DNA from 2 places in the Pseudomonas sp. 5Vm1k genome. Region 1 is predicted to be linked to the other one. Evidence: riboswitches for the same ligand, from Rfam matches in the RefSeq annotation. Region 1 holds a riboswitch; the other holds the start of a gene.
What was found. A riboswitch is a leader RNA that binds a small molecule or an ion and turns the genes downstream of it on or off. The one in region 1 is predicted to bind cobalamin.
Positions count from the first base shown of each region.

Region 2: it holds a riboswitch for cobalamin, as region 1 does, so the genes downstream of both, cobO (cob(I)yrinic acid a,c-diamide adenosyltransferase) here and ACWIKB_RS24220 (CbtB domain-containing protein) in region 1, are expected to answer to the same signal.

Region 1 is NZ_JBSPCZ010000014.1:23,516-28,891, forward strand. Features, by position in the region: gene cobN (cobaltochelatase subunit CobN) at 1-224, opposite strand, end outside; gene cobW (cobalamin biosynthesis protein CobW) at 228-1,289, opposite strand; cobalamin riboswitch at 1,386-1,599, opposite strand; cobalamin riboswitch at 1,786-2,014, shown strand; gene ACWIKB_RS24220 (CbtB domain-containing protein) at 2,133-2,327, shown strand; gene ACWIKB_RS24225 (CbtA family protein) at 2,339-3,046, shown strand; gene ACWIKB_RS24230 (cobalamin biosynthesis protein) at 3,043-3,456, shown strand; gene cobM (precorrin-4 C(11)-methyltransferase) at 3,549-4,295, shown strand; gene nfuA (Fe-S biogenesis protein NfuA) at 4,498-5,082, opposite strand; gene ACWIKB_RS24245 (acyltransferase family protein) at 5,140-5,376, opposite strand, start outside.
Region 2 is NZ_JBSPCZ010000005.1:220,466-225,841, forward strand. Features, by position in the region: gene ACWIKB_RS12385 (C40 family peptidase) at 1-477, shown strand, start outside; gene ACWIKB_RS12390 (O-methyltransferase) at 500-1,153, shown strand; gene ACWIKB_RS12395 (PQQ-dependent sugar dehydrogenase) at 1,282-2,595, opposite strand; gene ACWIKB_RS12400 (hypothetical protein) at 2,664-3,248, opposite strand; cobalamin riboswitch at 3,402-3,633, shown strand; gene cobO (cob(I)yrinic acid a,c-diamide adenosyltransferase) at 3,715-4,326, shown strand; gene ACWIKB_RS12410 (cobyrinate a,c-diamide synthase) at 4,323-5,376, shown strand, end outside.

The sequences.
Region 1 (5,376 bases):
ACTTCGTCGACGTACAAGTCCACCGACGCATGGTTCTGCACCTGCATCGGGTTGGCCAGGCGCACGCTCGGGTAGTCGTCGGGTAATTGCTGCGCGGCTTCGGCGAGCAGCGCCAGGCTGGAATCGCCGCTGCACAGGATCACCAGCTCGGCGGGGGTTTGTCCAAGGTCGGCAATGTTGTCATCCGACACGAAACCGCCGGGCTGGGTCCTGAGCAGGTGCATGGCTTAAACGCTGAGCGCGGCGCGCAGTTGCGCTTCGAGTTGAGCGGCGTCCAGTTCCTGGCCGATCAATACCAGGCGAGTGGTACGCGCTTCATCGGCGCCCCATTGACGGTCGAAATGCTTGTCGAAACGGGTGCCCACACCCTGGATCAGCAGGCGCATCGGCTTGTTCGGGATCGCGGCGAAGCCTTTAACGCGCAGGATGCCGTGCTTGACCACCAGTTGAGTCAGCGCGTCCATCAGCAGGCTTTCGTCGGCTTGTGGCAGTTCAATTGAAATGGAATCGAAGGCGTCGTGGTCGTGATCGTCTTCACCTTCATGATGATGATCGTGATGGCTGTGACGGCTGTCGATGTGTTCTTCGGAACCGGCGCCGAGGCCGATCAGCACATCCAGTGGCACGCGACCGCTGCTGGCCTCGATGACTTTTACTGCTGGCGGCAGCTCTTCGGCGACTTCCAGGCGCACGCGGGCCAAGTCTTCAGGGCTGATCAGGTCGGCTTTGTTGAGGATTACGAGGTCGGCACTGGCCAGTTGGTCGGCGAACAATTCGTGCAGCGGCGATTCGTGGTCCAGGTTCGGGTCGAGTTTGCGCTGGGCGTCGACTTGATCCGGGAATGCGGCGAAGGTGCCGGCGGCCACGGCCGGGCTGTCGACCACGGTGATCACCGCATCAACCGTGCAGGCGCTGCGGATTTCCGGCCACTGGAACGCTTGCACCAGTGGTTTTGGCAGGGCAAGGCCCGAGGTTTCGATCAGGATGTGGTCGAGGTCGCCGCGACGTGCCACCAACTCGCGCATCACCGGGAAGAACTCTTCCTGGACGGTGCAGCACAGGCAGCCGTTGGCCAGTTCGTAGACGCGGCCGTTGGCTTCTTCCTCGGTGCAGCCGATGGAGCACTGCTTGAGGATTTCGCCGTCGATGCCCAGCTCGCCGAATTCGTTGACGATCACCGCGATGCGGCGACCCTGGGCGTTGTCGAGCATATGGCGCAGCAAGGTGGTTTTGCCCGAGCCGAGGAAGCCGGTAACGATGGTGACGGGGAGTTTGGCCAGTGTTTTCATCGGATGCCCTTTGGCAAGGTGGCGGGCATACGGGACGACGACCGCGGCGATAAATGCGCGGAAGATTTCGCCACCGGATCACCCCGCCCGGTTGTAGTGAGAATTCGTTTCGAGGCAGGTCTCCTGGCTTTCAGTGCGCCAGCCTTGCGGGCCTGGCATTCGCTGCGCCTTCCCGCGAACCCTTTGCCAGGGTTTGCAGTGGCGTGGCAGCGAACATCACCGTTCACAGTTGCGGGGGCAGCCGCGGCATCGACCGCGTTCCCTTCTTAGCTTCGGCAAACGCCGAAGAACCTCGAAAGCGCAAGGCTACGCATGGTGTGGGGGCGGGTCAATGTTCTGCTGAGTTCTGTAGCGACTGTGATGACGCCTTCGCGAGCAAGCCCGCTCCCACATGGGAATGCGGTCACCTGTGGGAGCGGGCTTGCTCGCGAAGGGCGCGACTCGGTTTCCAACTGAGAACCCTTGCCAATTGACTACCCCGCCCCGCCCATGCTCTCCTACACGCCTTGTTACGGGTGCCCTTCACAGGGTGAAACGGGAAACCGGTGAATCATGTGCTTTACTCTAAAGTCATGTCAGTCCGGTGCTGCCCCCGCAACGGTAAGCGAGCGAAGAATCAGATCCACTGTGCCGGCAGTTCGGCATGGGAAGGTGATTCTTGCAGGTTTCGGCGCAAGCCTTGACCCCTCGTGAGCCCGGAGACCGGCCCGCAACACAAAGTGACCAGTACGATCACTGAATAACAAACCCGCGGTGGGCGGGCGCTGTTTGAATCTCTGCGCGCACGCTCGCAGGGGTTTGCATGCGCTCAATTCACCCGCTGACAGACCAGAGGGAAGCGCCATGTCGATCATCAGCAGCACCGACCACAGCAGCACCGCCAGCACCACAACCACCCTGAGCCAACGCCTGACCGCCGCCGTTTGTGCGTCGATCCTGGGCGCGTGCCTGGTGTATTTCGCCGGTTTCTCGCACATCGAAGCGGTGCACAACGCCGCGCACGATACCCGTCACAGCTCCGCGTTCCCGTGCCATTGAGACCTGCCGACATGATCAAGCGTATCGCGCAAACTGCAGGTTTCACCGGGCTGCTGGCCGCCCTGCTGCTGACCCTGCTGCAAAGTTTCTGGGTCGCCCCGCTGATTCTTCAGGCGGAAACCTATGAAAAATCCGAGCCTGCCGCGGTTGTCGCTCACGAGCACACCGAAGGCGCCATGGCCGCCCACACCCACGACGCCGAAGCCTGGGAGCCGGAAGACGGCTGGCAGCGCGTGCTGTCGACTACGGGCGGTAATCTGGTGGTCGCGGTTGGCTTTGCGCTGATGCTTGCCGGCCTCTACACCCTGCGCGCGCCGACCAAAACCGCTCAGGGCCTGCTCTGGGGCCTGGCGGGGTACGCGACGTTCGTGCTGGCGCCGACCCTTGGCCTGCCGCCTGAATTGCCGGGCACTGCCGCCGCCGATCTGGCGCAACGGCAGATCTGGTGGATTGGCACCGCGGCGTCTACCGCTGTCGGCATCGCGCTGATCGTGTTCAGCCGTCACTGGCTGATGAAGATTCTCGGCGTGGCGATTCTGGCGGTTCCGCACGTCATTGGCGCGCCGCAGCCGGAAGTCCACTCGATGCTGGCCCCGGAAGCTCTGGAATTCCAATTCAAAATCGCTTCGCAGTTGACCAACGTGGTGTTCTGGCTGGCCCTGGGCCTGATCAGCGCCTGGTTGTTCCGCCGCAAAAGCGATGGCCAATACCACGCATGACTGACACCAGCACAGCGCCGACGTTAGTGGTCGGCCTGGGCTGCCAGCGCGGCTGCCCCGCCAGCACGTTGCGGGCGCTGCTCGATCAGGCATTACAGGCGCATCACATCGAACTTCGCCAGATCAAGGCCTTGGCCAGTATTGATCTCAAACGTGATGAGCCGGGCCTGATCGAGTTGGCCGCGCAACTTGGGCTGGAGGTGATGTACTTCAGCAGCGAGCAATTGGCCGGTTATCAACCGCAACTCAGTCATCAATCGCAGATCGCGTTTGAACGCACCGGTTGCTACGGTGTAGCGGAAAGTGCCGCCCTGGCCTTGGCCGAACACCTGGCCCAGGCACCGGCGAAGCTGCTGATTTCCCGACAAAAATACGCCCAGGCCACCCTCGCATTGGCCAGCGCTGCGTAAAATCCCCGATAATCCCCGCCTCGATCATGAGCAATCTTCATCTGAAGCCTTGCCCAGCCCTTTTTTCACAGCTCTTTTTTCAGGAACTGACGATGACCGTCTACTTCATTGGCGCAGGTCCCGGCGACCCGGAACTGATTACCGTCAAGGGCCAGCGGCTGATTCGCAGCTGCCCGGTGATCATCTACGCTGGCTCCCTGGTGCCGGCTGCCGTGCTGGAAGGCCACCAGGCGCAAACGGTGGCCAACAGCGCCGAGTTGCACCTGGAACAGATCATCGAACTGATCAAGACCGCCCACACCAACGGGCAGGATGTGGCGCGGGTGCATTCCGGCGATCCGAGTCTGTATGGCGCGATTGGTGAGCAGATACGTTACCTGCGTGAGCTCGATATTCCGTTTGAAATCATTCCGGGTGTCACGGCGACGGCTGCCTGCGCGGCGTTGTTGGGTGCCGAGCTGACGTTACCCGATATCTCGCAAAGCGTGATCCTGACTCGCTATGCCGACAAAACCGCGATGCCGGCGGGCGAAGAACTGGGCAGTTTGGCGCAGCACGGGGCGACCATGGCGATTCATCTGGGGGTCAATCATCTGGAGAAGATTCTGGCTGAGCTGCTGCCGCATTACGGCGCGGACTGCCCGATCGCGGTGATTCACCGGGCGACCTGGCCGGATCAGGATTGGGTGGTGGGGACGCTTGAGGACATTGCCGCGAAGGTTGAGGCCAAGGGGTTTCGGCGCACGGCATTGATTCTGGTGGGTCGGGTGTTGGGGAGCGATCACTTTAGTGAGTCGTCGTTGTATCGCGCGGGGCATGCGCATCTTTACAGACCTTGAGCCAACCACCCCCTGTGGCGATGGGGCTCGCCCCCGTCCGGCGGCGGAGCCGTCGCAAAACCTGCATGTAAGGTATACCTGAAAAAATGTCGGGGCCGCTTCGCAGCCCAACGGGGGCACCCCCCCCTCGCCACAGGTAACTGTTCACCCATAAAAAAAACGGCACTCACGGGTGCCGTTTTTTTATGCCGCAGCGAACACCTTAGTAGTAGGCGTTTTCTTTCTGCGTGTGGTCGGTCACGTCGCGAACGCCCTTGAGCTCGGGAACGCGTTCGAGCAAGGTGCGCTCGATGCCTTCGCGCAAGGTGACGTCTGCCTGGCCGCAGCCCTGGCAACCGCCGCCGAACTTCAGAACGGCGATGCCGTCCTCGACCACATCGATCAGGCTGACCTGGCCGCCGTGGCTCGCGAGCCCCGGGTTGATCTCGGTTTGCAGGTAGTAGTTGATGCGCTCGTTGACCGGGCTGTCGGCGTTGACCATCGGAACTTTGGCGTTTGGCGCCTTGATGGTCAGCTGGCCGCCCATGCGGTCGGTGGCGTAGTCGACAACCGCATCGTCCAGGAAAGCTTCGCTGAACGAGTCGATGTACGCGGTGAAGCTTTTGAGCCCCAACGCGGTGTCTTCAGGTTTTTCTTCGCCCGGCTTGCAGTAGGCAATGCAGGTTTCGGCGTACTGGGTGCCAGGCTGGGTGATAAAGACGCGGATGCCGATGCTTGGGGTGTTCTGCTTGGAGAGCAGATCAGCCAGATAATCGTGGGCGGCGTCAGTGATGGTAATAGCGGTCATGGAAACTCCTCGCAGGCTTGGGCGCAGTTTACGCCAATCATCGCGCCGCACAAAGTCCTAGTATTTTTGTCGGGAAAGCACCAACGCCGGTTGAGCGGCCGTTTCCCCGTCAATCCTGGCTTTAAGCCACCGATAGCTGCGTTTTTCCACCCATTCGTAACTTGCCCAGGACGCCAGACCGATAGTCGCCGCGCAAACGGCGAACATGACGTAGGGATTCACGCCATACCGCTGTGCGACAAATCCCCCGGCAGACAGCACTAATACGTGCATCAGGTACACCGAGTAGGAACA
Region 2 (5,376 bases), on a different contig from region 1:
CGTACACCGCCGCCGCCCGCGCCGGTGGTTCGAGCGCCGATTATTTTTGGCCCCGCCCAAGCATTCTCCCCTGAAGCGGAAGACGTGTTGTTTCGCGCCCTCGGCCTGGTGGGCACGCCATATCGCTGGGGCGGCAATACACCAGATTCCGGATTCGATTGCAGTGGCCTGATCGGTTACGTCTACCGTGACGTCACCGGCATTTCCCTGCCGCGCACCACTCGCGAAATGATCAGCATGCAAGCGGCCAATGTCGGCAAGGAAGGCCTGCAAACCGGTGACCTGATTTTCTTCGCCACCAATGGTGGCTCCCAGGTCAGCCACGCCGGCATCTACGTCGGTGAAGGCCGCTTTGTTCACGCCCCGGCCACTGGCGGCACCGTGAAGCTCGACAGCCTGTCCAAAGCCTATTGGCAGAAAGCCTATCTGAGCGCCAAACGCGTCTTGCAACCTGAGCATCTGGCGCGTAATCAGTAGGTTTTCCGCGCAAGGGGTTGTGATGACCAATCGCACGCTCAATCTCGACGATTCCCTGTATCAGTACCTGCTCGACGTTTCCCTCAGGGAAACGCCGCTGCTCAAGCGTTTGCGTGACGAAACCCAATCTCTGCCCATGGCTCGCTGGCAAGTGGCGCCAGAGCAGGGGCAGTTCCTCGCCTTGTTGGTCAAACTCACCGGCGCCAGGCGTTTGCTGGAAGTCGGCACCTTCACCGGTTACAGCGCCTTGTGCATGGCGGCGGCGTTGCCGGACGACGGCTCGTTGATCTGTTGCGATATCCCCGGCGACTACAACGCCATCGCGCGGCGATACTGGCAGGAGGCGGGCCTCACTGAACGCATCGACCTGCGTCTGGCGCCCGCGCTGGAAACCCTCGCACAGCTGCAGCAGCCAGAGCAGTTTGATCTGGTTTTCATCGACGCTGACAAAGCCAATTACCCGAGCTATCTGGAACATGCCTTGCGTTTGCTGCGGGTGGGAGGCCTGGCGGTGTTCGATAACACCTTGTGGAGCGGGCGGGTGCTGGAGAGCAATCCCGAGAGTGCGGACACGCGGGCGATTCAGATGCTCAATCGGGCGTTGAAGGAGGATGTGCGGGTGGATTTGTCGCTGTTGCCGATTGGCGATGGATTAACGCTTTGCCGTAAACGCTGATGCTTATAAATGTGGGAGCGGGCTTGCTCGCGAAAGCGGTGTGTCAGTCGACATTATTGTTGAATGACACACCCTCTTCGCGAGCAAGCCCGCTCCCACATTGGGTTTTGGTGTTGGCAGGAAGCGTTTTATTTGGCCGCAGAAACCCGCCAAACTTTGTTCCCTACGTCATCCGCCACCAGCAAGCCTCCTTGATGATCAATCACCACACCCACCGGCCGGCCCATGGCTTTCTCGTCTTTATCGAGGAACCCGGTCAGCACATCCACCGGCTGCCCGGTTGGTTTACCCGCCGCGAATGGCACGAAAATCACTTTATAGCCGCTGTGCGGTTTGCGGTTCCATGAACCGTGCTGGCCAATGAAGGCGCCGTGGGTAAATGGTGTCGGCAGTTTGCTGCCTTCGGCAAAGGTGAAGCCCAGCGAAGCGGTGTGCGGGCCGACGGCGTAATCCGGGGCGATAGCCTTGGCGACCATTTCCGGGTTTTGCGGCTCGACGCGCACATCGACGTGCTGCCCGTAATAACTGAACGGCCAGCCGTAGAACGCGCCGTCCTTCACTGAGGTGATGTAGTCCGGCACCAGGTCGCTGCCGATCTCATCCCGCTCGTTGACCGACGTCCATAACGCGCCGCTGCTCGGTTCCCAGCCCATGCCGTTGGGGTTACGCAGGCCCGAGGCGAAGATTCGGTGATTGCCGGTGGCACGGTCCACTTCCCAGATCGCCGCGCGACCTTCTTCGGCGGCCAGGCCGTTTTCGCCGACGTTGCTGTTGGAGCCAACTGTCACGTAGAGCTTGCTACCGTCCTTGCTGGCGATGACGTTTTTGGTCCAGTGGTGGTTGATCGTCCCGCCCGGCAAATCGACGACTTTGGTCGCTGGCGCGGTGATGGAGGTTTCGCCGTCCTTGTAGGGGAAGCGGATCAACTTATCGGAATCAGCCACGTACAGATCGTTACCGACCAGGGCCATGCCGAACGGCGAGTTGAGGTTTTCCAGGAATACCGTGCGGGTTTCGGCCACGCCGTCGTGGTCCTTGTCCCGCAACAGCGTGATGCGGTTCGGGCTCGGTACGCCGGCACCAGCGCGGCCCATGACTTTCTTCATCACCCAGCCGCGAATGCCGCTGGAGTCATCAGGCTTGGGCGGGGCATTGGTTTCCGCCACCAGCACATCACCGTTAGGCAACACGTAGAGCCAGCGCGGATGGTCGAGCCCTTCGGCAAATGCCGCGACCTGGGTCCCCGCCGCAGCGGTAGGTTTTGCGCCGGCCGGCCAGCCGATCGCCGGGGCAATGTTCACCGTCGGGATCAGGGTTTTGTTCGGTTCTGGCAGCTTGGGCGACGGGCCGGTGCCATCCGAAACTTGCAGGCTGGAAGTCTCGCCGCAGGCGACAAGGCCTCCGGCGAGCGCGATGACGAGAACGAGCTGGGGCTTGCGCATGCTGATCTTCCCTATGAATGCATTGACCTTATCAATAGAGAAGCGCAAACGCGCGATGGTTCAACCCATCAACCACGGGCTTCTTTGAACAGCACCGCGATGCCCGGGTGATACTGGCCACCTTCGTTGCGCAACTTGCGGTAGGCATAGGGGAAATACCAGGCGACGGCGCAGGTGTGTTCCTTTTGCAGGTCGTCGACCATGTCCTGGAGTTCTTCCGGGGTCGCACTTTGCTGGGCCTTTTGCGGGGCGACGAACAGGCAGCCGAGTTTCAGGTCGCTGGCGTAGCTGATTCGCTTGGCGTCGGCGGTGATATCGGCCAGGGCTTGTGTCAGGTTCAAGCTGTTGACCTTTGGCCAACGCTGCGTGGCTTGAAAGTAGGCGCGTTCTTCGGTGGTGGCGATAAACAGATCGGCGCGGGCGTTACGCTCACCTTCTTCGGTCTGTTTACGGGTCGGCGTCTGTTGCAGCGTGACCATTTCCGCCATCCAGGCCGCTGCCGACAGCAGGCCGAGATTGGCCTTTTCGTCAAACCAGTACGGCGTATCGTTATCGCCGCGCACGGCGTTGTAGCGGTCGATACAGTCAAACCAGCGTTCCAGCAGCGGGCGCAGGAATTCCAACTTCGGATTGCTGATGATCATGCCTTGCATGTGGCTCACCCTTGTTATTGTGTTGTGAGATGTGGCTCTTTGATATCACTGCTCGGAGTGTGGCACAAGAATGACGTCGGATAATTGATCGACGGCAGATATTCGCCCGGCGGCGCCCCGGCTTTAATTGACGCTCCACCCCCAACCCTCTAACCTTCGCGACTTGTTTCAGGTGCTCTGTGGCTGCGGTCGACAGAGTGAAACAGGGAAGCCGGTGAGTCCTCTCTTCAAACGAAGAAGTTCACGATCCCGGCGCTGCCCCCGCAACGGTAAATGAGTAAAGGCTGCGCCTTGAGCCACTGTGTCGACTGTCGATATGGGAAGGCGCGCAGTCCGGTGCAAACCGCTCATGAGCCCGGAGACCGGCCTGATCCATCCAGCGGCATCACGGTGGGCGATGCCAGGCTTCTTGCCGTCTATTCTTGTGCCTGCCCGCCGTTATCCAGCCTCAACGGAGAGCTCCCCCATGACTGATACCCCCGATCGTGACGAACGCCACCTGGCGCGCATGTTGCGCAAAAAAGCCGTGATCGACGAACGCATCGCCAACTCGCCAAACGAATGCGGCCTGCTGCTGGTGCTGACCGGCAACGGCAAAGGCAAAAGCAGCTCGGCCTTCGGCATGCTGGCCCGATCCATGGGCCATGGCATGCAATGCGGTGTGGTGCAGTTCATCAAGGGCCGCAACAGCACCGGCGAGGAATTGTTCTTCCGTCGCTTCCCGGAGCAAGTGCGCTTTCATGTGATGGGCGAGGGCTTCACCTGGGAAACCCAGGACCGCCAGCGTGACATCGCCGCCGCCGAAGCGGCGTGGGCCGTGTCCCGCGAACTGCTGCGCGATCCATCGATCGGCCTGGTAGTGCTGGATGAACTGAACATCGCCCTCAAGCACGGCTACCTCGATCTCGATCAAGTGCTCAGCGACTTGCAGGCCCGTCCGCCGATGCAGCATGTCGTCGTCACCGGTCGCGGCGCCAAGCCGGAAATGATCGAGCTGGCCGACACTGTCACCGAAATGAACGTGATCAAGCACGCCTTCCAGGCTGGGATCAAAGCGCAAAAAGGCGTCGAATTGTGAGTCAGCCTCGTCATTGCCCGGCGGTATTGATTGCCGCGCCGGCCTCCGGTCAGGGCAAGACCACCGTCACCGCCGCGCTGGCCCGGTTGCACCGCAATCAGGGGCGCAAAGTGCGCGTGTTCAAATGCGGCCCGGATTTTCTCGACCCGATGATTCTCGAGCGCGCCAGTGGTGCGCCGGTTTATCAATTGGACATGTGGATGGTCGGCGAGCAGGAAAGTCGTCGGCTGTTGTGGGAAGCCGCAGGTGAAGCCGATCTGATTCTGATCGAAGGCGTCATGGGCCTGTTCGACGGCACGCCGTCCAGTGCTGACCTGGCGCGGCATTTCGGCGTACCGGTGCTCGGCGTGATCGACGGCACCGCCATGGCCCAGACCTTTGGCGCGTTGGCGTTAGGGTTAGCGAAGTATCAGCCGGATTTGCCGTTCGCCGGCGTCCTGGCCAACCGCGTCGGCACTTTGCGTCACGCACAATTGCTCGAAGGCAGCCTGACCGAAGGCTTGCGCTGGTACGGCGCATTGTCCCGGGAAACAGGGATCGAATTGCCGAGCCGTCACCTTGGCTTGGTGCAGGCCAGCGAGTTGAACGACCTCGATGTTCGCCTCGATGCGGCGGCCGATGCGTTGGCCAGCAGTTGTGAGGTAGCGCTGCCACCGGCCGTCGAATTCGCCGCCCCGGACGTGATCGCTGCCGAGCCGTTGCTGGCGGGCGTGCGCATCGCCGTGGCCCGTGACGAAGCGTTTGCCTTCACCTACGGCGCGAGCCTGGATCTGTTGCGGGCGATGGGCGCTGAACTGGCGTTTTTCTCGCCGATTCGCGATACCGAATTGCCCGAAGCTGACAGCCTCTATCTGCCGGGCGGTTACCCCGAGCTGCACCACGTCGCCCTGGCGCAAAACACCTCGATGCTGACCGCGATTCGCGCGCATCACGCCGCCGGTAAACCGCTGTTGGCTGAATGTGGCGGCATGCTGTATCTGCTCGATTCGTTGACCGATGTCGACGGTACTCGCGCTGAATTGGTTGGGTTGCTGGCTGGGGATGCGGTGA